DNA from 3 places in the Lentzea sp. NPDC092896 genome. Region 1 is predicted to be linked to each of the others. Evidence: riboswitches for the same ligand, from Rfam matches in the RefSeq annotation. Region 1 holds a riboswitch; each other region holds the start of a gene.
The links. A riboswitch is a leader RNA that binds a small molecule or an ion and turns the genes downstream of it on or off. The one in region 1 is predicted to bind cobalamin.
Positions count from the first base shown of each region.

Region 2: another riboswitch for cobalamin. It lies ahead of cobN (cobaltochelatase subunit CobN); the one in region 1 lies ahead of ACIQF0_RS10110 (ribonucleoside-diphosphate reductase subunit alpha).
Region 3: another riboswitch for cobalamin. It lies ahead of ACIQF0_RS05195 (CbtB-domain containing protein); the one in region 1 lies ahead of ACIQF0_RS10110 (ribonucleoside-diphosphate reductase subunit alpha).

Region 1 covers NZ_JBIVPX010000001.1:2,275,679-2,285,704, reverse strand. The annotation lists gene ACIQF0_RS10120 (prenyltransferase/squalene oxidase repeat-containing protein) at 1-310, shown strand, start outside; gene ACIQF0_RS10115 (ribonucleotide-diphosphate reductase subunit beta) at 365-1,393, opposite strand; gene ACIQF0_RS10110 (ribonucleoside-diphosphate reductase subunit alpha) at 1,390-3,744, opposite strand; cobalamin riboswitch at 3,854-4,066, opposite strand; gene ACIQF0_RS10105 (FAD-dependent monooxygenase) at 4,235-5,668, shown strand; gene ACIQF0_RS10100 (VOC family protein) at 5,676-6,074, opposite strand; gene ACIQF0_RS10095 (helix-turn-helix transcriptional regulator) at 6,137-7,090, shown strand; gene ACIQF0_RS10090 (glycoside hydrolase family 6 protein) at 7,180-8,124, opposite strand; gene ACIQF0_RS10085 (glycoside hydrolase family 9 protein) at 8,213-10,026, opposite strand, start outside.
Region 2 covers NZ_JBIVPX010000005.1:264,424-274,449, reverse strand. The annotation lists gene ACIQF0_RS25885 (AAA family ATPase) at 1-858, shown strand, start outside; gene ACIQF0_RS25880 (EF-hand domain-containing protein) at 915-1,430, shown strand; gene folE (GTP cyclohydrolase I FolE) at 1,418-1,966, opposite strand; gene ACIQF0_RS25870 (helix-turn-helix transcriptional regulator) at 2,022-2,699, shown strand; gene cobN (cobaltochelatase subunit CobN) at 2,660-6,223, opposite strand; cobalamin riboswitch at 6,258-6,393, opposite strand; gene ACIQF0_RS25860 (hypothetical protein) at 6,402-7,433, shown strand; gene ACIQF0_RS25855 (precorrin-8X methylmutase) at 7,430-8,050, shown strand; gene ACIQF0_RS25850 (precorrin-2 C(20)-methyltransferase) at 8,047-9,498, shown strand; gene ACIQF0_RS25845 (cobalt-precorrin-6A reductase) at 9,470-10,026, opposite strand, start outside.
Region 3 covers NZ_JBIVPX010000001.1:1,167,786-1,177,811, reverse strand. The annotation lists gene hisG (ATP phosphoribosyltransferase) at 1-601, opposite strand, end outside; gene ACIQF0_RS05205 (phosphoribosyl-ATP diphosphatase) at 618-881, opposite strand; gene ACIQF0_RS05200 ((2Fe-2S)-binding protein) at 990-1,640, shown strand; cobalamin riboswitch at 1,675-1,866, shown strand; gene ACIQF0_RS05195 (CbtB-domain containing protein) at 1,899-2,087, shown strand; gene ACIQF0_RS05190 (CbtA family protein) at 2,113-2,871, shown strand; gene ACIQF0_RS05185 (YbaB/EbfC family nucleoid-associated protein) at 2,932-3,387, shown strand; gene ACIQF0_RS05180 (hypothetical protein) at 3,384-4,814, shown strand; gene ACIQF0_RS05175 (hypothetical protein) at 4,814-5,290, shown strand; gene ACIQF0_RS05170 (hypothetical protein) at 5,287-6,327, shown strand; gene ACIQF0_RS05165 (hypothetical protein) at 6,336-7,904, opposite strand; gene ACIQF0_RS05160 (serine protease) at 7,916-9,415, opposite strand; gene ACIQF0_RS05155 (CU044_2847 family protein) at 9,573-9,917, shown strand; gene ACIQF0_RS05150 (HAD family hydrolase) at 9,914-10,026, opposite strand, start outside.

The DNA of each region.
Region 1 (10,026 bases):
GCAGAACGCCGACGGCGGTTTCTCCGTCGGCGCCAACGCTTCCAACGCCAACAGCACCGGCCTGGCCGCGCAGGCGCTGGCCGGTCACCGCCCTGCGGCCGCGACGCAGGCGCGTCAGTTCCTGCGTTCGCTCGCGGTCGGCTGTGCGGGTGCCGTCGCGGACCGAGGCGCGATCGCCTACGACGCAACGGGATTCGACCAGGCGACCGCTCCACGTGCCACGGCTCAGGCGGTGCTCGGCCTGACCGGGGTCAAGCTCGCGAACCTCGACGGCGGAGGCAACCCCGCCGCGCCGACGCTCGCCTGCTGACGAAGCGGTGCCCCTGACCGGAGTTCCCGGCCAGGGGCACCGCACCCGCACGACTCAGAAGTCCTCGTCGAACGCCACCGTGCCGGTCACACCGACCTGGTAGGCCGAAACCCGGCGCTCGAAGAAGTTCGACAGCTCCTGCACGTCCTGCAGCTCCATGAACGCGAACGGGTTCTTGGAACCGTAGATCGGCTCGATGCCGAGCACCTGCAGCCGCCGGTCCGCGACATGCTCCAAATAGGACCGCATGTCCGCCACCGACATGCCGGCGACACCGCCGCCGAGCAGGTCCTCCGCGAACTGCACCTCGGCGTCGACGGCCTCGCGCAGCATCTGCTTGACCTCCTCGTACAAGGAGTCGTCGAACAGGTCCGGCTCCTCGCGGCGCACGGTGTCCACGACGTCGAACGCGAACGCCATGTGCATCGACTCGTCGCGGAACACCCAGTTGGTGCCCGACGCGAGGCCGTTCAAGAGCCCGCGCGACCGCAGGAAGTAGACGTAGGCGAAGGCGCCGTAGAAGAACAGGCCCTCGATGCACGCCGCGAAGCAGATCAGGTTGAGCAGGAACGACCTGCGGTCCTCCCGCGACTCCAGCCGCTTGAGGTCCGAGATCGAGTCGATCCACTTGTAGCAGAACTCGGCCTTCGCGCGGATCGACGGAATCGTCTCCACGGCGGCGAACGCCTCGATGCGGTCGTTCTCGTCGGGCAGGTAGGTGTCGAGCAGCGTCAGGTAGAACTGGACGTGCACGGCCTCCTCGAACAGCTGCCGTGACAGGTAGAGCCGGGCCTCCGGCGCGTTCACGTGCTCGTAGAGGTTGAGCACCAGGTTGTTCGCGACGATCGTGTCACCGGTCGCGAAGAACGCGACGAGCCGGTTGACCAGGTGCCGCTCGGCCTCCGACAGCTTGTTCAGGTCGGCGAGGTCCGAGTGCAGGTCGACCTCCTCGACCGTCCACGTGTTCTTGATGGCGTCCCGGAAGCGCTCGTAGAACAACGGGTACCGCATGGGCCGCAGCGTGAGGTCCATGCCGGGGTCGAGCAGAGCGTTCTGACGGGCGGTGTTGGCGAGCGCGGTCACTGGCAGGCCTCACAGGACTCGGGGTTTTCGAGGGAACAGGCGATGGCTTCGTCCGACGTCACGACGGGCACCGCCGTGGTGGTCGTGGTCGTCGCCTGCTGGATGCGCGTCGCCGGACGGGAGCGCAGGTAGTAAGTGGTCTTGAGCCCGGCTTTCCAGGCGTAGAGGTACATCGAGGAGAGCTTGCCGATCGTCGGCGAGGCGACGAACAGGTTCAGCGACTGGCTCTGGTCGACGTACGGGCCACGCGCGGCGGCCAGTTCGATCAGCGCCTTCTGCGGCAGCTCCCAGGCCGTGCGGAACAACGAGCGCACGTCCTCCGGCAGTTCGGCGATGCCCTGCGCGGAACCGTCGTCCTGCTTGAGCCGGTTGCGCACGGCCTCCGTCCACAGGCCGCGGGCCTTGAGCTCGCGCACCAGGTAGGAGTTGATCTGCAGGAACTCGCCGGACAGCGTCTCGCGCTTGAACGTGTTCGACACCTGCGGCTCGATGCACTCGAAGCAGCCGGCGATCGAGGCGATCGTCGCGGTCGGCGCGATCGCGATCAGCAACGAGTTGCGCAGGCCGTGCTCGCTCACGCGTTCGCGCAGAGCACCCCAGCGCTCGGTCTGCGTGGGCGTGACGCCCCACAGGTCGGGCTGCAGATCTCCCTTGGCGGCACGGGTTTCGGCGAACGCCGGGTGCGCGCCCGCGACCGAGGCCAGCTCCGCCGACGACTCCAGCGCCGTCAGGTAGATCTCCTCGGCGATCCGCGTCGACAGCTCACGGGCCTCCGGCGAGTCGAACGGCAGGCGCAGCTTGAAGAAGACGTCCTGCAGACCCATGACACCGAGACCCACCGGGCGCCAGCGCGGGTTGGAGCGCGCCGCCTGCTCGGTCGGGTAGTAGTTGATGTCGATCACGCGGTCGAGGAACACGACGGCGGTGCGGACCGTGGCACGCAGGCGATCCCAGTCGATGCCGTCGCCGGCCACGTGCGCGCCGAGGTTCACCGAGCCGAGGTTGCAGACCGCGGTCTCCTCGTCGCTGGTGACCTCCAGGATCTCCGTGCAGAGGTTGGACAGGTGCACCACGTTCGACGGCGACGCGGTCTGGTTGCACGTCCGGTTCGCGGTGTCCTTGAACGTCATCCAGCCGTTGCCGGTCTGCGCGAGCGTCCGGATCATCCGTCCATAAAGGTCACGAGCCTTGACCGTGCGCACGGCGCGGCCGGCCTCCTCGGCACCCCGGTAGGCGCGGTCGAACTCGTCGCCCCACAGGTCGACCAGCTCGGGGATCTCGTCCGGGTCGAACAGCGACCAGTCCGCGTCGGCCTCGACGCGGCGCATGAACTCGTCCGGGATCCAGTTCGCCAGGTTGAGGTTGTGCGTGCGGCGCGCGTCCTCACCGGTGTTGTCGCGCAGCTCCAGGAACTCTTCGATGTCCGGGTGCCACGTCTCCAGGTACACGCAGGCAGCGCCCTTGCGCCGGCCACCCTGGTTGACCGCGGAGACCGACGCGTCGAGCGTGCGCAGCCACGGCACGATGCCGTTGGAGTGGCCGTTCGTGCCGCGGATCAACGCGCCGCGCGAACGGACCCGGGACCACTGCACGCCGATGCCGCCGGCGAACTTCGACAGCCTGGCGATCTGCTGGTAGCGGTCGTAGATCGACTCGAGCTGGTCCTTCGGCGAGTCCAGCAGGTAGCACGACGACATCTGGGTGTGCTGGGTGCCGGAGTTGAACAGCGTCGGCGAGCTGGGCAGGTACGCCAGCGACGACATCAGCCGGTAGAAGTCGATGGCCTCGGTCGCCGTCTGCGAGAGACCGCACGCGACACGCAGCAACCAGTACTGCGGCTGCTCGATCACCGAACGCTTCGAGGGGTGGCGCAGCAGGTAGCGGTCGTAGACCGTGCGCAGGCCGAAGTACTCGAACCGCCGGTCGCCCTCCAGGTCGATCGCGTCGTCGAGCTTGCGCGCGTTGGCGGCCACGAACTCCGCGGTCGTGTCGCCGATCAGGCCTTCCGCGTGGCCGAGCGCGATGCTCTGGCTGAAGGACATCACGCCCTGGCGGCGCACTTCCTTCTCGATGAACGCGGCGAGCAGGCCCGCGGCGAGCTTGGAGTACTCGGGCTCCTCGGACACGAGCGCGGCGGCCGTCTGGATCGACAGCCGGTCCAGTTCCTCGGTGGTGGCGCCGTCGTAGAGACCGCTGATCGTCTTCGTGGCGACCCGCAACGGGTCGACGTCGTGCAGACCGACCGTGCAGCGCTCCACCGCGCGCACGATCTTGTTCAAGTCCACCGGTTCCAGTGAACCGTTGCGTTTCTTGACGCGCATAGTGGTGGTGACCGTGTCGACCGCCGTCACTAGCTCTCTCCTCGCGAGCTCGGGTGGCCACGGGGAAGCGAGGAGTGAACGGGCGCGCGCGACCGCCACGTCCTCCCGCCCTCCCTCGGGGCCGCGGACGCCCGCACGCAGGCACGTGCGGGGCGCTGGCAGGTCTTCGGACTCGTGGGCGAGCCTGTCGCCAGGCGCCTACCGGCCGTCGCTTCCCAGACATCGATGTCCAGTGCTTTCTGACGGCTTTCGTTCCCACTCACCGCTGCGGGGCAGTCCCGGATTCCCACCGGGTTCCCTCTTGCGACGACCGATCTGGAGGATCGGCCGAACCAGCTTCGGAGCACAATACATGGGCGCGGCCGAGCCGCTGACAACTACATCTAGTGGGCGTGTCGCTCAGTTGGAGCAGAGCACGCCAGGCTCACGACGTCGCCTCACCCTGCGCCGTATATCGCTTGCGGCAAGATCTGGAGGCCCCCACACTTGGCCGCCGATGCCGAGGCTGAACAGGTGGTTCATGTTCGATGTGATCATTGCCGGGTGCGGTCCGACCGGCGCGGTGCTGGCCGCCGAACTGCGGCTGCACGACGTGCGGGTGCTCGTTCTGGAAAAGGAACCCGAGCCCGCCGCGTCGTTCGTGCGCATCGTGAGTCTGCACATTCGCAGTCTGGAAATCCTGGCGATGCGCGGTCTGCTGGACCGCTTTCTGGAACGGGGCCGGCAACGTCCGGTCGGTGGCGCCTTCGCCGCCATCCCCAAACCCACGCCGGAAGGCCTGGATTCCACGTTCACCACCATGCTCGGCATCCAGCAGCCGGTCGCCGACCGGCTGCTCGCCGACCACGCGATCGCACTGGGCGCACAGGTCCGGCGCGGTGCCGCGGTGGCCGGTCTCGAGCAGGACGACGACGGCGTGACCGTCGAACTGGCCGATGGCGAGCGGCTGCGGTCGCGGTACCTGGTCGGCTGCGACGGCTCCCGCAGCACGGTCCGCAAACTGCTCGGCGTCGGGTTTCCCGGCGAGCCCTCGCGCAACGACACGCTGATGGGCGAGATGAAGGCCGCCGCACCGGAAGACGAGATCGCCGCCAAGGTCGCGGAAATCCGCAAGACGAGCCCTGTGTTCCACCTCGGACATTTCGGCGACGGGGTCTACCGCGTTGTGGTCCCGTGCGCGAAAGCCGGTGAAGATCGCGCGGAGGCGCCCTCCATCGAGGATTTCCGGCGGGAACTGCGCGCCTTCGCCGGAACGGATTTCGGCGTGCACTCCCCGCGCTGGCTGTCCCGTTTCGGCGATGCCACGCGGCTGGTCGAGCACTACCGGATCGGGCGGGTGCTGCTGGCAGGCGACGCGGCGCACATCCACCCGCCCGCCGGTGGCCAGGGCCTGAACCTGGGCGTGCAGGACGCGGTCAACCTGGGCTGGAAGCTCGCGGCGCAGATCCGCGGCTGGGCGCCGGAGACGTTGCTGGACAGCTACCACGCCGAACGTCATCCGGTCGCCGCCGACGTGCTGGACAACACCCGTGCCCAGGTGCAGCTCTCCGCCCCCGGACCGGGCGCGCAGGCCGTGCGCAGGCTGCTCACCGAGCTGATGGACATCAACGAGGTGAACCGGCGGCTGATCGAGAAGATCACCGCGATCGGCGTCCGCTACGACTTCGGCGAAGGCCCCGACCTGCTCGGCCGGCGGTTGCCCGACGTCGATCTCGCAGAAGGCCGGCTCTACGACCGACTGCACCAGGGGCGTGGCCTTCTGCTCGACCGCACCGGGCGACTGGCCGTCGAGGGCTGGTCGGATCGCGTCGACCTGATCGCGGATCCCGTTGCGGCACTGGAGGTTCCGGCCGTCCTGCTGCGCCCCGACGGGCACGTCGCCTGGATCGGCGAGGAGCAGCAGGACCTGAACGACCACCTCGCCCGCTGGTTCGGCAAGCCGTTCGCCTCCTGACGGGCTGTCAGCGCGCGAACTTCGCGATCGCGGCCGGGGTGACCGGGGTGAAGAAGTTGACGAGGTTGCCGTCGGGGTCGCGGAACAGCAGTGCGCGGTTGCCCCAGGGCATCGTGGTGGGTTCGGTGACGACGTCCTCCACGAAGCCCGCCAGGTTCTCGCGCACGGCGTCCACGTCGTCGACGAGGAACTCGATGATGACGCTGCGGTTCGCGCCGGGCTCTGCTGACCCGGGCGCGAACAGGCCGACGGTGCGGGTGCTGCCGATCGCGAGGGTGCCCGACGCGGTGGCGAGCTCGGCGAAGTCGTCGTTCGCCCAGTTCGCCCGCAGGCCGGTGGCGCGCTCGTAGAAGCCGACGAGGCGGGTGATGTCGCCGGTGATGACACGGATCGAAACGAAGTTCATACCGGCACGCTAGGAGCAATACCGGACAGTATCCGCCCGGTATCTGCGGAATACTTTCGACCATGCCCCGGCCCACCGCCCGCGTCCTCACCCTGCTGGAACTCCTGCAGTCGGGAGGCGTCCGGACCGTCGCCGAACTCGCCGACCGGCTCGGCGTGGACGAGCGCACGGTGCGCCGGTACGTCGAGCACCTCGTCGATCTCGACGTGCCCGTCGAGTCGGTGCGCGGCCGCTACGGCGGCTACCGGCTCGCGTCCGGCTACCGCATGCCTCCGCTGATGCTGAGCGACGACGAAGCGCTCGCCGTGCTGCTCGGCCTGGTCGCGGGACGGCGATCCGGCTTGATGACGGCCACGAACGCCGCCGGTGAAACGGCGGCGGCGAAGATCAGGCGCGTGTTGCCGCAGCGGCTGGGCGGCAGGCTCAACGCTGTCCTCGACTCCCTCGCCTTCACCTCACCCGAACGCGAGCTGCCCGCGCCTGACGCCACGGTCCTGCTCACGATCGCCGACGCGGTGAGCCACCACCGGCCGGTCTCGATCCGATACACCGCAAGGGATGGCCGGCACAGCGAACGCACGCTGCACCCGTACGGGCTCGTCGCCCACTCGGGCCGGTGGTACGTGACGGGTGCCGATCCCGCGATCGGCGAGGGCCGGACGTTCCGGCTGGACCGCATCGCCGGTGCGCGCACGTTGCCCGGCTCGTTCAACCCACCGGAGGGAGTCGATCCGGCGGAACTGGTCCTCAAAGGACTGGCCACCGCCTCCTACCGGCACGAGGTCACCTTGCGCATCCGGGGAACGGCCGAGCAGATCCGCACCCTGCTGCCCGCGAGCGTCGCGCTCATCGAGGAGTCGGACTGGTCCCGCGTCGAACTGCGGGTGGAACGGCTCGACTGGTTGCCGGGCGTCCTCGCGTCGCTGGACCTGCCGTTCGTGATCGAGCGCCCGGACGAGTTGCGCGACCTCGTCGTGGCGCTCGCCGACCGACTCAAGGAATCCGCTTTGCGGTGAACCTAGGAAGGTAAGCGCTTTCCAGCTAGCCTCTGAACCGCCGGGGGCACGCGGTTGTTCCAGCCGCCCGTGCCCCTGGCCCTACCTCATCAGACCCCGTCGATCAGCCGGATGGCCAGATCGGGGTTGAACGTGCCCGCCGGCGTGGTCGGCGCGATGCCGCACGGACCGTCGGACACGCCCGGTGTCTTGACCCACAACAACAGGTCGGCACCGCCACCGATCTGCGGCACCACACCGAGCTTGCGACCGGCGGGGTTGCACCAGCCGTCACCACGCCCCTTGCCGTTGCGGCTCGTGTCGACCACGAAACCGGCCGTGTAGCCGAGGAAGCCGTTGACCTGGCTCGCATAGCTCGTCGACTGGCTGGTGGTGTAGTAGTTCGACACGTTCACCGAGAACCCGCGCACGTTCCGCACGCCGGCCTCGTTCAGCCGGTACGCGATGGTGGACGGCGACACCCAGCCGGCGTTGCCGCCGTCGAGGTACGCGTACGTGTTGGGGGCCTTGGCTTTGAGCTGTTCGGTGGCGTACTTGAGCAGGCCCGCCATCTCCGTCCGCTGTGCCGCCGTCAGGCAGTCGTAGGCGGCGAGCGCGTCCGGTTCGATGATCACCACCGCGGGCTTGGTCCCGATCCCGGCCGCGAAGCTCGAGATCCAGGTCCGGTACGCGCCGGCACTGCCGGCGCCACCACCGGAGTGGCCACCGCAGGCATCACGGTTGGGGATGTTGTAGGCGACCAGGACGGGGAGTTTGTCCTGGCCGTCGGCCGCGCCCGCGTAGTTCGCCACGGTCGAGCCGATGCCGGCGTCGTTGCCGAACCAGCGCGCGATCGGCTTGGAACCGATCGAGGACTGGATCCGCGCGGACCTGGAGTCACTCGGGTTGTTCCGGGCCCAGGTGGCGGGCGCGGAGTTGGGGTTGACGTAGAAACCGCTGGTCAGGTCCAGCGGGCTGGCTGCTGCGGCAGGGGTGGCCGGGGACAGCAGCAAGACCGCGCAGACCGCGACCGTCGAACGGGCAATCCACCGCACTGTGGATCTCCTCTCGGATGGGACTGTTCCTCTCACCCACCGCCCGCGCGGCATCGCGCGGGCGGTGGGAGTTCTCGTGACGGGGAGGTCAGCGGGTGTCGGCGAACGCCGCGACCCAGGCCAGCGCGGAGTTCCAGTTGATCGCGACCTCGTTCGTCGACCACGACCCGAGCTCGTCGAGGTAGCACTTCGCGGGTGCGCAGCCCGGCAGGTTCTGCTGCGCCACCGGGTCCTGCAGGCCCGAGTTGGGGCCACCGGCGAGCGATCCGGCCGGCGGGTTGGGCATCCTGGCGTCTACCTGGTGCGCCCAGTGCCGGTGGTGCTGGTTCTTGCTGGCCTTCTCGCCGTAGCCGCTGACGAACGACTGGTTGAGGCCGTTGCGGCCGAGCAGGTAGTCCATGGACTCCAGCACAGCGTCGCTGTACTTGCGGTTGAGAGTCGTGTCGTAGGCCATCGCCATGATCATCGACGCGGTGAGCGTGGCGCTCGTCGAACCCCAGGCGTACTGGCCGTCGGCCGGCTTGGACGGGTTGGGGTAGCCCTGCGACTTCAGGTCGCGCAGGTGGCCGTCGGCGACGTTGATGACCCGCGCGCGGGCGGTGATCACGCGGTCGAGCGGGAACTTCAGCGGCAGCCGCAGGATCGTGAGGTCGGCCAGGCCGCCGGTGTCCTTCCAGGAGAACCCGGCCGAGGTCAGCTTCGTGGTGATCTTGTTGAGGTACTCGCGCTTGCCCGTCGTCCCGTACAGCTCGGCCGCGGCCCACGAGAACTCGTCGGTCACGTTGGTGTCGTCGTAGGCACCACCACCGACGCTGTCCTCCTTGGGGGCGTACTTCGCCGGGTTGGCCAGTGCGGCCTTCCACGCCGTCTCGGACGCGGCCAGGCACCTGTCGGAGAACGCGCGGTCCCACAGCTTGAAGACGCGGGCGCACTGGGCACCGGCGGCGGCGAGGTTCAGCGTGGCGGCCGTCGACGGGGCGTGCAGGTAGCGCGGCTGCGGGTCGTTGCCGGGCAGCATCGGGTGCGCGGTCCAGGCCAGGTCGTGCATCTTGTGGTGGACCATGCCCGCGAGCGGCTTGCCCGCCGGGACCTGCATCTTCAGCAGGAACTCCATCTCCCAGCGCGCCTCGTCCAGCACGTCGGGCTTCTGGTTGTCCTGCTCCGGGATGGCCAGCAGGCCGTCCCGGAAGCCTTCGATGTCGAGCGTGTAGAGCGACCGCTCGTAGGTGTCCATCAGCTGCCACGCGGCAAGGGCACCGTTGACGACGTACTTGCCGTGGTCGCCCGCGTCGTACCAGCCACCGCTCACGTCGAGGGAGTAGTCGCACTCCCCCGGCAGGCACGGCACCGACACGTCGCCCTGGTTCGGCGCCACGCCCACGTGTCCAGCCGGTCGCGCGTACGCCTCACCGACGTACTTCGCCTCGATCGGGATGCCGCTGCGGTTGTGGTAGAAGTACGCGAGCGAGTCCCGTCGCAGCTGGTCATAGGGCTTGTCGGCGATGCCGAACGGGAAGCTGCTCTGGTCGCCGACAGTCAGACTGTAACCGCTTCCAGCCTTCTTGTAGGCCGAGAAGTCGGCGATGTGCACGTGGTCGCGCGTCATCGCGTCGTTGCCCTTGACCTGCGTTTTCCCCGCCTGGACGACAGCACCCGCGGCGTCGCGCAGCTGCCAGTCGACCGGCTCGGTGGAGCTGTTCACGATCGAGGCGCGCTTGGCTCCGGCCGTCGGGTACGCGTACTGGTTCGTGCGCACCGGTGAGCCGTAGTCCCAGCCACCGCCGGGTGGGACGATTCCGCCGGTCAGCGACACGTCGTCGATGCACAGCGTGTACGGCTCGGCGGACACGCCACCGGCCTGGATCGCCACCTGGCCGCCGGTGCGAGTGGCCACTGTGGACG
Region 2 (10,026 bases), on a different contig from region 1:
GACCGGCGCTGGCACGCGGTGTCCACGTGGCACGCCGCGTTGCTCGCCGACATCCTGCTCGAGGAGGGCCGCCTGGACGAGGCCGCCGTGGTCATCGCCGAGGCCTCGACGGACGAGGCGCGGCGCGTGTGGTCGTACGGCGGTGTGCTGACCGTGCGCGGACGGATGCTGACCGCGCGAGGCGACGATCACGAGGCCCTGGAAGCGTTTCTGGCCGCCGGACGGCACTGCGCGGCGTGGCCGTACCGCAACCCGGCGGCGCTGGCGTGGCGTTCCGGTGCGGCGTTGGCGTCAGCGGCGATGGGCGACGGCGAACGAGCCCGCGAACTGGCCGTGGAAGAGGTCACGCTGGCCCGCGACTGGGGCGCGCCCAGGGCGTTGGGCATGGCGTTGCGCGCGGCCGGCCGGGTGACGGCGGGCGCGGCCGGGCGGACGTTGCTGGAAGAGGCCGTACGGGTGCTGCGCGGCTCCCCCGCCCGCCTGGAGCTGGCGCGCGCGTTGGTCGACCTCGGCGTCGTGGTGCGCCGTCAGGGCGACACGGCGTTCGCGCGCACCTGCCTGCGTGACGCGATGGACCTGGCGCAGAAGTGCGGATCCTCGGCGATGGCCGCGCGTGCCTACTCCGAACTGGTGGCGACGAGCGCCGGACCTCGGCGGATGCGGCAGACCGGGCCGACCGCGCTCACCCCGACGGAGCACCAGGTGGCGGAACTGGCGGCACGCGGCCGTTCGGATGACGAGATCGCGTCCACGCTGCTCATGCCCGTCGGCGGCGTCGAGGGCGTGCTCTCGGGGATCTACCGGAAGCTCGGGGTGTCCGGCCGTTTGCAGCTGGCCGATGCTCTGTTCGTGGACTAGTTCGGACCCGTTCGGCCGATGGTTCCCGTTGCGGCATTCGGCCTATGGTCCTGCGCATGGCGAGCGAATTTCAGCGCAGCAAGGTGCACCTGGTGTTCGGCGCGATGGACGTCACCGGTGACGGCTATCTGACCGAGGAGGACTTCCGGCTTCTCGCCGCGCGCTGGGCCGGGCTGCGCGGCAGCGACGAGAAACTGCTGTCCCAGGTGATGCTCGGCTGGTGGACGACCCTGCAGTCGGCAGCGGGCGGCGCGGCCAGGGTGACGCTGGACGACGTGCTGAACGTCGTGGACGTGCTGCCCACGAACATCGAACCGGTGCTCGGCACCGCGGACGCGATGTTCGGTGCGGTGGACGCGGACGGCGACGACTACGTGTCCGAGGACGAGTACCGGGTGATGATCGAGGCCTGGCTCGGACACGAGGGCACGACCGACTTCTCCGTCCTGGACCTCGACGGTGACGGCAGGCTCTCGCGGGCCGAGTTCGCCACGCTGTGGGCTGAGTTCTGGGCGGGCGACAACGCGGACGCCGCCGGCTCCTACGTGTTCGGACCTGTTCAGGCAGCCTGAACGAGGGAGAAGAACTCCTGGCGTGACGCGGCGTTCTCGCGCAGCACGCCCTGCAACGCCGAGGTGACCGTGCGGGATCCGCTGACCCGCACGCCTCGCAGCGACATGCACATGTGCTCTGCTTCGATCACGACGCCGACCCCCTTGGGCTGCAGGTGTTCCTGCAGCCAGTCGGCGACCTGCTTGGTGAGCCGTTCCTGCACCTGCAGGTCGCGGGCGAACATCTCCACCACCCGCGCGAGCTTCGACAGGCCCAGGATCCGTTCCCCCGGCAGGTATCCGACGTGCGCGACGCCGTGGAACGGCAGCATGTGGTGCTCGCACAACGACTGCACGGGGATGCTGCGCGCCAGCACGAGTTCGTCGTAGCCCTCGTCGTTCGGGAACGTCGTCATGGTGAAGGCGCGCGGGGTCAGCATCTCCTCGTAGGCCTCGGCCACGCGGCGCGGGGTGTCGGCCAGGTGCACCGAGTACGGGTCCTTGCCCAGTGCCTTGAGCAGGTCCGTGACCGCTCGCTGCGCCGCCTCGACGTCCATGTTCGCCACGGTAGATCCGTTCGCCGAATTTAGTCAACAAGAGTAGGTTTTAGAGATGGCCGACCCCGTCGCCGCCGTCGCGGCCCTCGACGAGCCGAACCGCCGCAGGCTCTACGACTTCGTCGTGCACCACACCGCGCCCATCAGCAAGGACGAGGCCGCGCAGGCCGTCGAACTCCCTCGCACGACGGCCGCGTTCCACCTCGACAAGCTGGTCGAGATGGGCTTGCTCACAGTGGTGCACCAGCGCCGAACCGGCCGCAGCGGACCTGGCGCGGGCCGTCCGGCGAAGCTCTACCAGCGCTCCGAGCAGCAGATCGAGGTGTCACTGCCCGACCGCCGCTACGAGGCCGCGAGCCACCTGGTGACGGACGCGTTGATGGAGGCGGAGAGCACCGGCGAGCCACCGCGCGAGATCCTGAACCGCCGCGCCTACGAGTGGGGCGCGAACCTGGCCTCCACCGCCTCGGGCGATCTGCCGAGAGCGTTGGGAGACTTCGGTTTCGAGCCCCGCTCCGAGGGCGAGGAGATCCTGCTGGGCAACTGCCCGTTCCACAGCCTGGCGCAGCGGCACGCGCAACTGGTGTGCGGCATGACCCTGTGCCTGATCAACGGCCTGCTGGACGGGATCAAGGCGAACGGCGTGTCCGCCCGCCTCGATCCGTCACCAGGTCACTGCTGCGTACGGGTCGTTCAGACGCCGTCTTCCAGGTCGCCCTCGGTCTCGAGGTAGGCCGCCCGCAGCGCGTCCAAAGTGGACTCCTCCGGGTGCTCCCACATCTTGCGCTCGGCCGCCTCCAGCAGCCGCTCGGCGATGCCGTGCAACGCCCAGGGGTTGCTGGTCTGCAGGAACTTCCGGGTCTCAGGGTCGAGCACGTACGACTCGGTGAGCTTCTCGTACATCCAGTCCGCTACGACACCGGTCGTGGCGTCGTAGCCGAACAGGTACTCGACCGTCGCCTGCAGCTCGAACGCGCCCTTGTAGCCGTGGTTGCGCATCGCCCCGATCCAGCGCGGGTTCACCACGCGGGCGCGGAAGATCCGTGAGGTCTCCTCCGTCAACGTGCGCGTGCGGACCGCCTCCGGGCGCGTGCTGTCCCCGACGTACGCGGCGGGTGCCTTGCCCGTCAACGCCTTCACCATCGTGACCATGCCGCCGTGGTACTGGAAGTAGTCGTCCGAGTCGGCGATGTCGTGCTCGCGGGTGTCGATGTTCTTGGCCGCCACCGCGATCCGCCGGTACGCCGACTCCATGTCCGCGCGCGCCGCCACGCCGTCCACACCACGCCCGTACGCGTAACCACCCCAGACCGCGTAGACCTCGGCGATGTCGGACGAGTCGCGCCAGTTGCGGCTGTCGATCAACGGCAGCACGCCCGCGCCGTACGCGCCCGGCTTGGAACCGAAGACGCGCAACGTGGCCCTGCGCTGGTCGCCGTGCTCTTCCAGGTCCTTGAGCATGTGCGCCCGCACGAAGTTCTGCTCCGCGGGCTCGTCCAGCGCGGCCACCAGCTGCACTGCATCGTCCAACATGGACACGACGTGCGGGAAGGCGTCCCGGAAGAAGCCGGAGATGCGGATCGTGACGTCGACGCGCGGCCTCTCCAGTTCCTCCAGCGAGATGACCTCGAGACCGGTGACGCGACGCGACTGGTCGTCCCACACCGGCCGCACGCCCAGCAGCGAGAACACCTCGGCGATGTCGTCACCGGCGGTGCGCATCGCGGAGGTGCCCCAGACCGACAGGCCGACCGAGGGCGGCCACTCGCCGTCGTTCTCCTCGCGGTAGCGGGCGAGCAGCGAGTCGGCCATCGCCTGGCCGGTCTCCCACGCGAGTCGCGACGGGATGGCCTTCGGGTCGACCGAGTAGAAGTTGCGGCCGGTCGGCAGCACGTTCACCAGGCCGCGCAACGGAGAACCCGACGGGCCGGCCGGGACGTAGCCGCCGTCCAGCGCGTGCAGGACGTTCGTCATCTCGTCCGTGGTGCGCGCCAGACGAGGCACGACCTCGACCGCCGCGAACTCCAGGATCTTCCGCACGTCCTCGGACTCGTGCAGGGTCTTGGCCACTTCCCGGTCCCAGCCCGCGTCCTCCATCGCCTGAACGAGTCCGCGCGCGATCTCCTCGATCGCGTCGACGTCTTCGCGACCCGTGGTCGTGAGGCCGAGCGCCTCGCGCAGGCCGGGCAGCGCGGCGACCTGACCGCCCCACATCTGCCGTGCCTGCAACATGGCGAGCACGAGGTTGACGCGAACGCTGCCGGTCGGCGCCTCGCCGAGGACGTGCAGGCCGTCGCGGATCTGGACGTCCTTGACCTCGCACAGCCAGCCGTCGACGTGCAGGATGAACTCGTCGAACTCCGCGTCGTGCGGCCGGTCCTCCAGGCCGAGGTCGTGGTCGAGCTTGGCGGCCTGGATCAGCGTCCAGATCTGCGCGCGGATCGCCGGCACCTTCGCCGGGTCCATCGCGGAGATGTTGCCGTACTCGTCGAGCAACTGCTCCAGCCGCGCGATGTCGCCGTAGCTGTCGGCGCGGGCCATCGGCGGGACGAGGTGGTCGACCAGCGTGGCGTGCGCGCGCCGCTTGGCCTGCGTGCCCTCGCCGGGGTCGTTGACGAGGAACGGGTACACCAGCGGCAGGTCGCCGAGGGCCGCGTCCGTGCCGCAGGACGCCGACATGCCGACGGTCTTGCCGGGCAACCACTCCAGGTTGCCGTGCTTGCCGACGTGCACGACCGCGTCCGCGCCGAAGTTCGACTCGATCCACCGGTACGCCGCGAGGTAGTGGTGCGACGGCGGCAGATCCGGGTCGTGGTAGATCGCGATGGGGTTCTCGCCGAACCCGCGCGGCGGCTGCACGATCACGACGACGTTGTTGGACCGCAACGCGGCCAGCACGATCTCGCCGTCCTTGGACTTGCTGTGGTCGACGAAGAGCGTGCCCGGGGCCTCGCCCCAGTGCTCCTGCATCGACTCGCGGAAGTCCTCGGGCAGCGTCTCGTAGAACTCCCGGTAGTCCGCCGCGGCGATGCGCACCGGGTTGCTCTCGAACTGCTCCTGCGTCAGCCAGTCCGCGTCCTGGCCACCGGCCGCGATCAACGCGTGGATCAACGCGTCGCCGTCCAGCTCCTGCACGCCCGGCAGCGCGTCGCCGATGTCGTAACCGTGCTCCTGCATGGCCTTCAGCAGCCGCACGGTCGACGCCGGCGTGTCCAGGCCGACCGCGTTGCCGATGCGGGAGTGCTTGGTCGGGTACGCCGACAGCATCACCGCGATCCTGCGCTCGGCCACCGGGATGTGCCGGAGGCGGCCGTGCCGGACCGCGATGCCCGCGACGCGCAGCGCCCGTTCCGGGTCGGCCACGTAGACGGTCAGCCCGTCCTCGTCGATCTCCTTGAAGGAGAACGGAACCGTGATGATCCGGCCGTCGAACTCGGGGATCGCGACCTGGGTCGCGGTGTCCAAAGGAGACAGTCCGTCGTCGTTCTCGTCCCACGAGTCGCGGCTCGACGTGAGGCACAACCCCTGCAGGATCGGCACGTCGAGCGCGGCCAGCGCGCCGACGTCCCACGCGTCGTCGTCGCCACCCGCCGATGCCTTCGCGGGGTTCGTGCCACCCGCCGCGAGCACCGTCACGACGAGCGCGTCGGCCTGGCGCAGCGTGTCGAGCAGCTCGGGTTCGGCGGTGCGCAGCGAGGAGCAGAAGACCGGCAGGGGCTTGCCGCCCTTGGCCTCGATGGCGTCGCACAGGGCGTGCACGAAGGCCGTGTTCCCGGCCACGTGGTGCGCGCGGTAGTAGAGCACCGCGACCGTCGGACCCTCTGGCGTTCCCTCGCGCTCCAGCACACCCCAGGTGGGAGTGGCGGCGGGGGCCTCGAAGCCGTGGCCGGTCAGCAGCACGGTGTCCGACAGGAACTTGTGCAGCTCGGTGAGGTTCGCCGGACCGCCGTGCGCGAGGTAGAGGTGCGCCTCGGCGCACACGCCACCGGGCACCGTCGACAGCTCCATCAGCGCCGCGTCGGGCTGCATCTCACCGCCGAGCACCACCACGGGCAGCCCACCGGCCAGCAGCCAGTCGAGACCTTCCTCCCACATCCGACGGCCGCCGAGGATGCGCACGAGGACCAGGTCCACGCCGTCGACGAGCGCGGGCAGGTCGTCGACGGTGAGTCGCGCGGGGTTGCCGAGCCGGTACTCGGCACCGCTCGCACGCGCCGACAGCAGGTCGGTGTCGGAGGTCGACAGCAGCAGGATCACGCAGGCTCCATCCCTCGTGGGGTCCTCGCCCCAAAATGCGGGTGACTGGCGAAGCGGAGTTCCTGACTCCCAGCGGTGTTCGCTGGTCACAGTGGCGGGACCGCGCCGGATTCACACCGGCTTCCTCCTGCGCTTCGTCGTTCGGGCTCACCCTAACCGGCGGGTTACAGTCCGACCTATGCGTAGTCACCCGGACGCCTGCCCCGGCGCCGTCGAGCTGCACGCCGCGGCTGACGGCGGGCTGGCGCGCATCCGGGTACCCGGCGGCACTCTTTCCGCTGCTCAGTGGGATGTCGTGCGCCTCGCCTCGCTCGAACTGGGTGCCGGCTCGATCGAGCTGACCTCGCGGGCGAACCTCCAGATCAGGGGCCTGGCGGACGGCGTGGAACTGGGCGCTCGACTGGCCGCGGCCGGGCTGCTGCCCTCCGCGTCGCACGAGCGGATCCGCAACATCATCGCGGCGCCGCTGGAGGACAACCAGGAGCTGGTCGACGCGATCGACACGGCCTTGTGCGCGGACCCGGCGCTGGCGGATCTGCCGGGCAGGTTCCTGGTCACGGTGGGGGCCTCGGTGAGCGGCCTGGGTGGCGACTTCGGGCTGGTCAGCGGGGACGTGGGCCAGGCAGGCGGCGACGCGTCCGGCACCACCCCCTCCACGTGGGTCCTCCTCCTCGCCGGTCGCGACACCGGCGTCCGCGTCACCGACCCCGTCGACGCAGTCCTCACCGCCGCCCGCCTCTTCCAGCAGCTCCGCGGCCAGGCCTGGCGCCTGTCCGAAGTGGACGACGGTGTGCGAAAGATCACCGCTCACTTCGGCGTCACCGACGCCCCGCGCATCACCCCGGCTGTGACGCCTGTCGCACCTTCACCTTTGACGCCGGGCGTCCCGCTCGGCCGGCTCGACGCTCACCAACTCCCCGGCGTCGCCCTCCGCCTGACCCCGTGGCGCAGTCTGGTCGTCCCCGAAGGCACCGACACCACCGGCCTGATCACCGATCCGGCCTCCCCGTGGCACGGCGTCAGCGCCTGCACCGGCCACCCTGGCTGCGCGAAGTCGCTCTCCGACGTGCGAGCGGACGCGCGCGCCTGGCTCGGAACCCCGCACGACCGCCCCGTTCACTGGTCAGGCTGTGCCCGCCGCTGCGGTCGTCCCGCAGGCGATGTGACCGAGTTCGTCGCGACCGGCGACGGCTACGAGGAGATCCGTTGACGCAGTACATCAAGGACGGGGCGGAGATCTACCGCCAGTCCTTCGCCACCATTCGCGCGGAGTCGGACCTCACCAGGTTCCCCGGCGACGTCGCGAAAGTCGTCGTCCGCATGATCCACGCGTGCGGCATGACCGACCTGCCGGCCGACGTCGCCTTCTCCTCGAACGTCGTGCGCGACGCCCGTGCGGCACTGCGGGCGGGCGCGCCGATCCTGTGCGACGCCAACATGGTCGCGTCCGGTGTGACCCGCCGCCGCCTACCCGAGGACAACGAAGTCCTTTGCTACCTGGGAGATCCGCGCACACCCGCGCGAGCCCAGGAGATCGGCAACACGCGCAGCGCCGCCGCGCTCGAACTGCTCGCGGACCGGTTCGACGGCGCGGTGATCGCGATCGGCAACGCCCCCACGGCGTTGTTCCACCTCCTCGACCTGATCGCGGCCGGAGCCCCGAGGCCCGCCGCGGTGCTGGGCATCCCGGTCGGGTTCATCGGGGCGGCGGAGTCCAAAGAAGCTTTGGCCGCAACGGATCTGGAGCACCTCGTGGTGCGCGGCCGGCGCGGCGGCAGTGCCATCACGGCGGCGGCCATCAACGCGATCGCGAGCGAGGAAGAATGACGGGCAAGCTCTACGGCGTCGGCCTGGGTCCCGGCGACCCGGAACTCCTGACGGTCAAGGCCGCGCGACTCATCAGCGAAGCCGACGTGGTGGCGTTCCACAGCGCCCGGCACGGCAAGTCGGTCGCCAAGACCATTGCTGCGCCGTACTTCCGTGACGGCCAAATCATGGAACAGCTCGTCTACCCGGTCACCACCGAGGACACGGACGACTACCAGGGCGAGATCGACGCGTTCTACGAGGAGGCCGCCGCCAAGCTGGCCGCGCACCTCGACGCCGGCCGCGACGTCGTCGTGCTGGCCGCCGGGGACCCGTTCTTCTACGGCTCCTACATGCACATGCACAAGCGCCTGGCCGACCGGTACGAGTGGGAGGTGGTCCCCGGCGTCACGTCCGTGAGCGGTGCTTCAGCAGTGCTCGGCACTCCGCTCGTGGAACGCGATGAGGTGCTCACGATCCTTCCCGGCACGCTGCCACCCGCCGAGCTCGCGACCCGCCTCGCCGACACCGACAGCGCCGCGATCCTCAAGCTGGGCCGCACTTTCGGCAACGTCCGCGCGGCCCTCGAAGCGTCCGGCAGGCTCGACGGCGCGTGGTACGTGGAACGCGCCACCACCGGCCGCCAGAAGATGTCGCCGCTGGCCGACGTCGATCCCGAGAGCGTCCCGTACTTCTCGCTCGCCCTGCTGCCGAGCCAGTCCAAGCCCGCCAAGCCGAAGGGCGAGGTCGTGGTCATCGGCCTCGGCCCCGGCTCCCGCGACTGGCTCACCCCGGAGGCCCGCCAGGAGCTGGAGGCCGCCGACGAACTGGTCGGCTACAGCACCTACCTCAACCGGGTTCCCGAGCGCCCGGGCCAGAAGCGCCACTCCTCGCACAACCAGGTCGAGTCCGAACGCGCGGCCTTCGCCCTGGACCTCGCCCGCAAGGGCGCGCGGGTCGCCGTCGTGTCGTCGGGCGACCCCGGCGTCTTCGCCATGGCCACCGCGGTGCTGGAAGTCGCCGCGGAGACCCCGGACGTGCCGGTGCGCGTCATCCCCGGTGTGACGGCCGCGAACGCCGTGGCGGCCAAGGCGGGCGCGCCGCTCGGGCACGACTACGCGGTGATCTCGTTGAGCGACCGGCTCAAGCCGTGGGACGTCATCGCCGAACGCCTCGAAGCCACCGCCAAGGCCGACCTGGTCATCGCGATCTACAACCCGGCGTCCAAGGCCCGCACCCACCAGGTGACGGACATGCGCGACCTGCTGCTCCAGCACCGCGCCCCGGAGACGCCGATCGTCGTCGGCCGCGACGTCGGCGGCCCGGAGGAGGAGATCCGCGTGCTCACGCTCGGCACCCTCGACCCGGCCACCATCGACATGCGCTGCCTGCTGATCATCGGCTCGTCGCAGACGATCGTGACGCCTCAGGGCGTCGTCTTCACGCCCCGACGGTACCCAACCAGCTGACCGCAGCGTCGACGTCGGCCACCGTTTCCGCAGGCGGGAGCGGTGGCCGACGCACGATCACGACCGGCACACCGAGCTGACGAGCGGCTTCGAGCTTGGCCGACGTCATCTCCCCGCCGCTGTCCTTGGTCACCAGCACGTCGATCTCCCGGGACCGCATCAGCTCCAGCTCACCGTCCACTGTGAACGGACCGCGCGACAGCAGCACCTCGATCCGGTGCGGCATCGGCGGTTCCGGCGGCTCGACCATCCGCGCCAGGAACCACTGCGGGCACGCGGCGAACTCGGCGAGGTCCTGCCGGCCGGTCGTCAGGAACACCCGCGCCCCAGGCAGGTCCCGTGCGGCGTCGGCAACGCTGTCGACCCAGTGCCACCCGTCCCCAGGAGCGAACCCAGGCCGCCGCAGGATCAGGAAAGGCACGCCGACCCGCGCACAAGCCTCGAAAGCGTTCGACGTGATCTGCCGGGCGAACGGGTGCGTGGCATCGACGACAGCGCTGACATCGTTGTCGCGCAACCACTGCGCGA
Region 3 (10,026 bases), 1.1 Mb from region 1:
GTTGCTTCTTGGCGGCCGTGAGTTCCGAGCCGTTGCGGTGGATCAGCACCGCCTCCGACTGGCAGATCGGCTCGCCGAACGGCACCAGGTCGTGCTGGCGCAGGGTGCGGCCGGAGCCCACCACGTCGGCGATCAGGTCGGCCACGCCCAGCTGGATCGAGATCTCCACGGCGCCGTCGAGACGGATCACCTTCGCGGTGATGCCACGGGCCTTGAGGTCGCGGCCCACCAGCTTCGGGTACGCGGTGGCGAGGCGCTTGCCCTCGAGGTCGGAGACCTTCCAGTCGGTGCCGCGAGGGCCCGCGTAGCGGAAGGTCGACGAGCCGAAGCCCAGCGCCAGCAGCTCCTCGACGGAGTTGCCGTTGTCGTCGGCGCCCGAGTCGGCGGCCAGGTCGCGGCCGGTGATGCCGAGGTCCAGGTCGCCGGACGCCACGTAGATCGCGATGTCCTTGGGGCGCAGGAAGAAGAACTCGACGTCGTTGTTGTTGTCGAGCACGGTCAGGTCGCGCGGCTCGTGCCTCTGCCGGTAGCCGGCCTCGGTGAGCATGGCGGAGGCGCGTTCAGCGAGCGCGCCCTTGTTCGGGACTGCAACGCGCAGCATGTGAAAGTCTTTTCCGTCAGAGGTACTTGTAGACGTCTTCGAGGGTGAGCCCACGGCCCAGCATGAGCACCTGGAGGCGGTAGAGCAGCTGCGAGATCTCTTCGGAGAGCTTCTCGTCGGACTCGTACTCGGCGGCGATCCAGACCTCGCCCGCCTCCTCCAGGACCTTCTTGCCCTGCGCATGGACCCCGGCCTCGAGCGCAGCAACGGTGCCGGAACCCTCCGGCTTGGTGGCGGCTCGTTCGGTCAGTTCAGCGAACAGGGAATCGAAGGTCTTCACGGCATGACATCCTCCCATCCCGGCGACCCCCGTCCACACCGCGGTCACATCTGTCCCAGGCCGTGGACGTGATCTGTCCTGCATGGACACCCAGTAGCGTGAACTTCTGTGTCTGAGTTCGCCGAGGTCCTCGAAGCACTGCGCCGGGTGCGCGGAATCAACCCGTTCTTCGCGCTCGACGTGGGCCGCCCGGACGAGTCCTGGCTGCCGGGAACGGCGTTGTTGGAAGGTCCGGCGCTCAAGAACACCATCGACGCGATCGCGATCCGGTACAAAGCGGAGGAACCACGCGTAGCGGCCAGCCTGTTCTTCCTCAGCTACACGGCACGGCTGCTCAGCCCGCTCACGGCCGCGGGCATCCCGATCGACGTCCGCCCGGAGAACCTCTGGTGGCAGCACCACCCCGCGAACGGCCTGAGCGTCCGCATCGACCAGCCGAGACTGGGCCCGAAGGCCGCAGAGGCGCTCGAACCGGTGGTGGAAGCGATCCAGGCCGTCACGCCGGTGGCGCGTGGATTGTTGTGGGGCAACGCGATGTCGAACGTCGCGGGCGCGCTCAAAATGGTTGTGCGCGCACGCATGCTCACCGCCGAGGAAGCGGAAGAACGCGGCGAACGGCTCATGAGCTCACCGCCGTTCGAACAGGCGGGAGAATTCCTCAGTTTTCCCGGCGAGGTCACGTTCCGGCGTCGGTCGTGTTGTCTCTACTACCGCGTCGCCGCAGGTGGGAAGTGTGGTGACTGTCCACTCGTGAAGTGAGGAACGCAACAACTCTTATGGCCGGTTGTGCTTAACCGATGGATCAACTTACGGTGCACGCGCCGCAGTGACGGGAAGCCGGTGAAAATCCGGCGCGGTCCTCGCCACTGTGACCGGGAAGCGATCCCCGCCGAGCACGTCACTGGTCCTCGCGAGAGGGCTGGGAAGACGCGGGGGCAGCGTTGATCCGGGAGTCAGGAGACCGGCTGCGGCGCCGCAAGGAGAGTTGACCTTCCACGAGGTATGGAGGAGCCCGTCATGACGAGCCCCGCAGCAAATCTGTCCGCCGTCCAGGTGCCCAAGTGGGCGTTCGCCGCCGCACTTCTCGGCCTGATCGTCACGTACCTCGTCCTGCAGGAGAACGGTCTCGCGCTCGGCGCGGGTTCCGAGTTGCTGCACGAGTTCTTCCACGACGGCCGCCACGCGCTCGGCGTCCCCTGCCACTGATCCCCCGATCCCAGGCAGGGAAGACATGACGACGACGTACAAGTCCCTTGCGCTGCGCGGAGTCGCGGCCGGCGGTATTGCTGGCGTCGCCTCCGCGCTCGTGCAGCTGCTGGTGACCGAGATCCCGATTCGCGCCGCGCTCGCGGTCGAGGAGGCACGGGCACCCGCCGGCGAAGAGGCCGGCCACACGCACGGCGGCGAGGAAGAGCTGGTCAGCCGTGGCGCCCAGGTCGTGGGCGGCATGCTCGGCGTGGTGATCGTCGGCATCGCGGTGGGCCTCGTGTTCGCCACGGCCTACGCGCTGTCGAAGCGCTGGTTCGCCGACCGCACGCCGTTCAGCCGCAGCTTCGCGTTCGGGGCCGCGGTGTTCGGTGCCGTGGCGCTGCTGCCGTGGCTCAAGTACCCGGCCAACCCGCCGGCCGTGGGTGACCCGGAGACGGTGAACTACCGGACCGCGCTCTACCTCGGTGTCGTGGTGGCCGGACTGGTGATCGTGTGGGCCGCGAGCTGGCTCGCCGAACAGCTGCGCGCCCAGTCGCAGCCGGTGCGGACGACCGCTGTGCTGCTCGCGGTGGCCGCGGCCGTCGCGGTGGTGCTGCTGGCGTTCCCCGCGCCGCCGGACACGATCCCCGCGGACATGCCGGTGAACGTGCTGTGGCAGTTCCGCCTCAGTTCGCTCGCCCAGCTCGCCACGCTCTACGTCGGCATCGGCGTGGTGTTCGGCCTGCTGATCGACCCGGCGTCGCGCAAGGCCAAGGCCCCTGAGAAGGCCGCTGTCGCCTGATGGTGTGGGGTGGCCGTGGGTGCGGCCACCCCGCCCAGCCGCGATTGGTACGTTCGGCGCATGCCTGACAGCGCTGAGTTGCTGGAACAGATGCGTCAGAAGCTCGAGTTCTTCGAGCAGGCGAACCGCGCCGCCGACGCCCGTGCCGCCGAGTACGACGCGATGGGCAACGAGCTCAGAACAGTGGAAGCCAGCGTCCAGTCCCCCGACCGTTCCGTCACGGTCGTCGCGGGTTTGTCCGGTTCCATCAAGGAGATCCGGTTCACCGAGGACGCGAAGCGGCTGAGCACCACGCAGCTCTCCCAGGCCGTGATGTCGACGCTGCACCTGGCCGTCGCCGCGGCCGCGCGTCAGCAGGCGGAGATCGTGCAGGGCCACACCGACCTCCCGATCGCCGAGCGCGTGCTGGCGACGCAGCAGGAGATCTTCGGCCGGCCCGCCGCCCCACCGGCCCGTTCCCCGGCGGACGACGACGGCGACACCGGCAGCATCTTCCGCAAGGACGACCGCTGGTGACCGGGATCGTGGTGCACGCGGACGAGATCGCCCGGTGCGCGAAGACCATCGGCACGCTCTCCGGCACCTCCACGAAGCTCAACGACGCCGTCACGACCGCGTCGGTGCCCGCGGTCAGCTGGGGCGCGCTCGGGCACCTGCTCGGCCTCTACCAGCAGTACGACGAGTTGCTGGGCGATCTGCACGGCCACTTCGGCAAGATGACCGAGGGCTTCGGCAAGATCGATTCCGCCCTCACCGCCACCGCGCAGACCTACGCGGGCCACGAGCAAACGACGACGGACGCGTTCGGCAAGACGCTCCAAAGTGGACTCGACAGCGCCACCGCGCCGCCGATGGTCTCCGGCGGCAAGGGCACCTCGAACCTCGGCGCACTCGGCAAGAGCTACGGCGACCAGTACTCCGGCGACAACGTCGGCAAGGCGTCCGCGAAGCTGATCCCGTTCGGTGGCAGCAGTTACTCGCTCATGAAGGACAGCGCGAAGCTCGGGGACGACCTCCAGAAGGGCGACGGCGCCGCGATCGCGAAGGACGTCGTCAGCGTCATCTCCGACATGAACAACTTCATGCAGGACGGCATGAAGCTCGCCGGCGCGATCTCCGACCCGCTGAACTTCCTGATCAGCAAAGGACTCGGCTGGCTGCTCGACGTCGTGGCGCCGTTGAAGCAGGCCGTGGACCTGGTCACCGGCGACCCGGCGGCCACGAGCAAGGCCGCGGGCGCGTTCAACGACATCGCGACGCGGACCGAGGACCTGGCGCGCACGTTCGACGAGCACCTGCGTCAGGGCCTGCGGAGCTGGAAGTCCGAGGCGGGCGACAAGGCCGCGGCGAAGCTCGGCGGGTTCCACCACGGCATCGAGGGCACGGCGGGCACCGCGGGCCACATCGCGTCGCTGCTGCAGGGCAGTTCGATGTTCATGCAGGTGGCCGAGGACGTCATCAAGGGGATCCTGAGCGACCTGATCGAGTGGCTGGTCGTCACGTGGGTCGCCGCGCAGATCGCGGCCGTCCCGACGTGCGGGGCCTCCGAGGCCGCCGCGGCCGCCGCCACCCCGGTCGAGGCGGGGATCTCGACCGCCAAGGCCGGCAAGGAGGTCGGCAAGGTCCGTTCGGTGATCCAGAAGATCATGGACGTGCTGCGGCGGATCCGCGAGGTGCTCAGGAACTCGAAGGTCGGCAACGCCTTCCGCGAGGGCGTGGCCGACAAGCCGGGCTCGTTCGGCGAGGCGCTGGGCAAGGCCGCGAAGGACCAGCTGAAGAAGGCGGCCGGGCTGGACAAGAGCGGCCCCGACGGCGCGAAGTACACGGACCCGGTCAAGATCGCGAACAAGGTCGCCGGGTACGCCGACGGCATCTACAAGACCGTGACGTACGGCTCCAAGGGCGACGAGTCGTCGAAGACGGACCAGGAGCTCGACATCTGATGCGCTGGTGGCGGAAGTGGCTCTGGCCGGAGGAGTCGGCGGCGTCCACGCTCTCCGCGGGCGGCCGCACGTTCGCGGTCCACTCGGAGACGAGGATCGTTGGCCTCGCGTCCGCCCCAGGCGACGACGTGAGCGCCCGCACGGAGACCATCGTGTCGGTGAGCACGGACCTCGGCCCGTGCCCGCCGTTGCGCGTGGTGGAACGCCTGCTGCCAGACCCACGCGACGAGAACGCGGGCGCGGTGGCCCTGGGCGTGCCCGCGTTCGACGACCGCTTCCTGGTGTTCTGCGACGACTTCGCGTTCGTGCGGCGCCTGACCCCGGCACTGACCGCCGCGCCCACCGAGTCGACGGCAGGACTGTCACTCGGCGGCGGCAGGATCACCGTGCACCGCAAGGGCACCCGGCACAACACAACGGCCGCGAACTACCTCAACGCCCTGATTCCCTTGCTACCGCCGGAGTTGCGCCGATGAACGACGCGCCGATCATCGTGCCGCTGTCCGCCGGACTGGCCGTGGTGATCGAACAGGACCGCGTCTACTACAGCCGCCTGGCGAACGACGCTTTGGTCGACTCCCCGGTGTTCGGCGTGCCACTCGCGGCGGTCGTGCTCGTGCAGCCGGGAGAACTCCGCGACGAACTCACGCACCGCATCGACCAGAGCGACGGCATCACCGAGCAGATCGTGCTCTCCCGCGGCCCCGCGGTCTGGATCCGGTACGCCGACGACATCATCGTGCCTTGTGCAGACCCACGCGGGCTGGCGGCCGAGATCGAACGACGCCGCCGCCGGGTCGCACGGTACGGCGGCCTCGCGGCGGCCGAGGTGTGGAAGGTCAACCCGAAGCTGCGCAACGGATTCGAGCCCGGCGGCGCGGAGTTCGCTCCGCCGCGCCCGCTGAACGCGAACTGGGAGCCCGTAGCCCCCGCCCAGGCCGGGGAACCGTCCCCGGGCAGACCGCCGTCCGCGCCGGTGGTGCCGTCCTCGGTGCCGTACCCGGAGTCGCTGCCGGTGATCACCGAGCCGCTGGGCAACGGGGTCCGGCTGTCGGTGTCGGTGCGCAGGACGGTGCTGGGGTTCGGCACGGCGGCTCCCGAGTTGGTGACCGAGACGGTGCCGCCGTCCTCGCTGCACGTGCCGCTGGCCGCGTGGCACGTGGTCCAGGCGGGTTCGGTGCGCGGTGGGCTCGCCCCGATCCGCCGGTGCGCCGCCGATGGGACCGAGATCGGGATCGACCTGCCGGACGGGCCCGCGCTGTGGTTGTGGGGGCCGTTGCGCGAGTGGCTCGTCGCCACGCCGCGCGCCGCCGAGCTGGCCGACGAGATCCGGCTGCGGCAGGCCGTGGGGATGAGGTTCCCGCTGTCCAGTGGGCTCGGGGCGGAGCGGAAGACGTGGCTGGACCTGCCGACGACGCGGCCGGTGGACACGGCTGCGGGACGCGCTCTGCCCGCTGTTCCTGAGTGGGCACCAGTCTCGCCCACCCTCGTGCCGCACGACTGCTGGAGCTAGTGGTTCGGTCAGGCCCCGCACTCGCCCTTGGCTCGGTTCGTGGCGTCACACCATCGCAACGTCAGTCCAGACGGGCCGCTCATCATCAGTCCGGGGAACTTCCGCTCGAACACCACGCTCGCGCCGTTGGGCATCGCGGTGTCGTTGCTCGTGAGCACCGTTGCGGTGGCACGGTCACCGGTCACCTCGGTGATCCGCATCGTGAGTTCCGGGAAGGTCGGCATCACGGTCACGGTGGACTGGTAGCTCATCGTCACCAGGCCGTCCGGGGCGATGGTGAGGCTTCCGGCGTGCTGCGACCACGTGCCGGCGAGGGACGCGGGAGGTGCAGCCGCGACGACCGAACTGGTGGTGGGCTGCGGTGCCGGCACGCTGATCGGCGGCGTCGAGAGGAACATCGCCTTCTCGGCGACCACGGTGCGTTTGCCGTCTCGTTGGAGCACAAGTGGTCCGGAGGTGCAGTTCGCGTTCGGGTCGGTCTGACCGAGGCAGCTCGGCACGGTGAGCGCTGCGGTGGTGCCGTTGCCCAGATCACGCACCATCGTCACAGCGTCCATGCCTCCCTTGACCCACTTGCCGTTCTCCAACACCCAAAGGTCCCCGGCGCTGTGCAGCACGTGCGTGCCGTTGTTGTTCGGCTTGAGATCGGTGCAGGTCCACGAGTTGGCAGTCGCCCGCAACTCGCCCTTCGGGGTCCACCACAGATCGGTCACCCGGAATCCACTCCCGGCACCAGGCGGCATCATCGCGGACGTGTCGGTGTTCGTCGCCTTGCCGCTGACGTCCAGGATGCGAACCGCAGACCGACCTCCGCACCCATCACTCTCGGCCACGGCGAGTGCGTACTTTTCGCCGTCACCGTTCTCGTAGGGCGCGACAGGTGTGTAGTAGTTGGAGCTGTGGGTCCCGAACTGCTTGGCCGCCGCGCCGGACTCCGCCAGCACCAGGACGACCTTCCCCTTGCCGTTGTACTGCATGGTGATCACATGCCTGCGGGTGCTGACGAGGAACGCTCGCGAGTTCGGTGAGTCGAGCGCGGGCGGGAATCGGGTGTCGTCCTTTCTCTCCCCCGTGCGCAGGTCGACCGTCTGGAATCGATCCCCGACCGAACCCGTCAAACCCACGTTGAGCAGCACGCTGTCCGGACCGGTCGTGGTGATGTCGTAGCAAAAGCCACAGGGATGGCGCCGCTGTTCGCCGGTGCGTGCGTTGATGACGATCAGTTCGGCCTGTTCGTTCGACCCAGGAAGCAGGTTCGCGTCGGAGAACAACGCGATGTAGTCCCCGCTGTTCGTCCACACCACCCTGTTCCGCAGCGCGTCGCCGCCGCCGAAGAACCGGCGAAGACGAGTGATGACCTGGTCACCGCGCATGACGAAGAGATGGGTCTCCGTGAAGTAGAGGTAGTCGGCTCGTCCCGTCACGACCGGACCGGAGGAGTTCGGAGCCGAGGTGGCAGCGGTCGGCGGCTCGGCTGTCGGCGCCTGTTCGCCCCGCTGCTTCAGGACGAATACCGTCACCACCGCCGCGACGAGGCAGAGCCCCGCGAGCAGGGCCACGAGCTTCTTCACTGTCATGGCGGGCCTCGCTAGGGACGGTACGTACGGGGATCGATGCGGGACCAGGTGTCGTAGTTGCGCAGGTAAGCGGCCTGATAGGCGGAGAACGGCGCTCCCTGCACCGTCGGCGCGGCCTTTCCGCTGACCTCGAACGGTTTGCCGTTGTCGTCGACGTCGAGCGAGTACGAACCGGCCGCGGTCGCGATGATCAACCGCAGGCGGAACTTGCAGTGCCGGTTCGTGGTGAGGGCGGCGAGCACCAGGTCCTGCTGATCACCTGGTCTCAGCTCGATCGACTTGTCGGTGAAGTAGCTTTCGCCGATCAGCTTCGGGACGTCCTGGAGCGCCATCTGTTGGACGGTGGGGCTCGGCTCGTCCAGGTCGAAGCCGAGTTGCACCACACCGGACGGACCGCCCTGGGTGAATCCGCTGAAGAACGTGCCCGCGATCGGAGTCGCGCACTCCTTGAGAACCTCGATGTCGGTGATCCGCACAGCAGCGCTGTCCTTGTTCATCAGGGTCACCTTGGTCAGGCCGAACCCGATCGGAACGCCGCCGTTGCGGTCGTACCACGTGGCCTGTCCCTCGGTCTTCTCGACGACCTCGGTGGTGAACTTCGCGAGCTGGGAGTCGTTCATGTCGATCTTGGCTGGGACCGTGAACGCCGACGCGCCACTGCTGCGGCGTTGCACGCGTTCGGTTCCCACCACCGCCACCGCCGGCGAGTCCGCCGGCATCGGCTGGACACCTTTGTGGACGGCGACCGGTGCCGTGGTGGGTGGGGCCGATGTCGCTGTGATGACTGGTTGCCGGGCGAGTTGGACGACGCCCGCCGTCGCGGACACGGTCAGCAGCAACGCGGCGACCGTGAGCAGCACCGCCACCTTCCTGCTCACGCGTGCCTTCGGCTGACCGACGACCTTCACCCGATGGCCGACGGGGAGCAGCGCGAGAACGTCCTCCATCCGTGCGGTCCACACGGCGAACTGCAGCCAGCGATCGCTGTTGTACCGCGCGGAGACCACGCCGACCACCGCGTCGTCAGCGGCGCGGCGCACCGGACCGCCGCTCATCCCCAGCGCCGCGGAGTCCGAGGTGAAGTAGCTCTTCGGAACGTCGTTCCTCGTGAGCTCTCCACGCCACACACCGGTCGTGGTGAGGAATCCGTACTCGTGACCGGGATCCTCGACCTTGGCCACCCCGGTCACGACGACCTTGGTGTCGGGCGCCACCGCGTCGGTCAGCGAGACGGCCTCGATCGTGCCGGGCAGCGGTGTCTCCCTGCGCAGCACAGCGAGATCGCGCCGTTCATCCACCGCGACCACCTCAGCGCGCAGCACTGGGTGATCACCGCCCGCCAACGCGTCCACGTCCACGTACGAACCGACCTCACCTGCCCGGAGGTCGCGCAGGACGTGCCACGCGGTCACCAGGACTCCGGGAGCGACCTGGAAGCAGGTACCCATCGGAGCTCCCGCTCCGGTCAGGATCCGGCCGAGGTACAGCGGAATCCGTTCATCACCCGGCATCTGGCCTCCCGTCGCGGATCTGTCTGCCCATCGCCGCGACCGGCACCCCGCGTTACGCGAGTCCTTTGTGGACAAAAAGATTCCAGAATGCCTGGAATTCCCCGTTGTAACGCCGAACCGACCGTCGGACGATCAGACAGCGACCAAGGAGGACGTCATGGCGGGCAAGCTCATGCCGATGAGGATCGGCGACGTCGAAGTGCTCGTCGAGGCGGTCGGCGAGCAGTGGAGCGAGGACACCTCAGCCTTGGACGAGGCGGGCAAGCGCTTGCTGGACGCTTTCGCGATGGCGCGCGAGGTGATCGTGGGTGCGGCCATCGCCACCGCGGAGACAGCGGGCAACCTCGCCGCCCGTTCCGTGCGACCGGACAAGCTCGAGGTCGAGTTCGGGCTCGGTTACTCGATCAAGGGCAACGTGGTCGTGGTGAGCGGTCATGCCGAGTCGACCCTCAAGGTGAAGCTGACCTACGACGCCCCTGATATGGACGAGAAGCCGGTCTAGAGCGCCTTCAGGACGTCCGCGTCCACTCCCACGAGTGAGTCGCGGAAGATCCGCCGCTCCCCCTCCGCCACCTCGACATCGCACGGCACCACCAGCACGGTGCACCCGG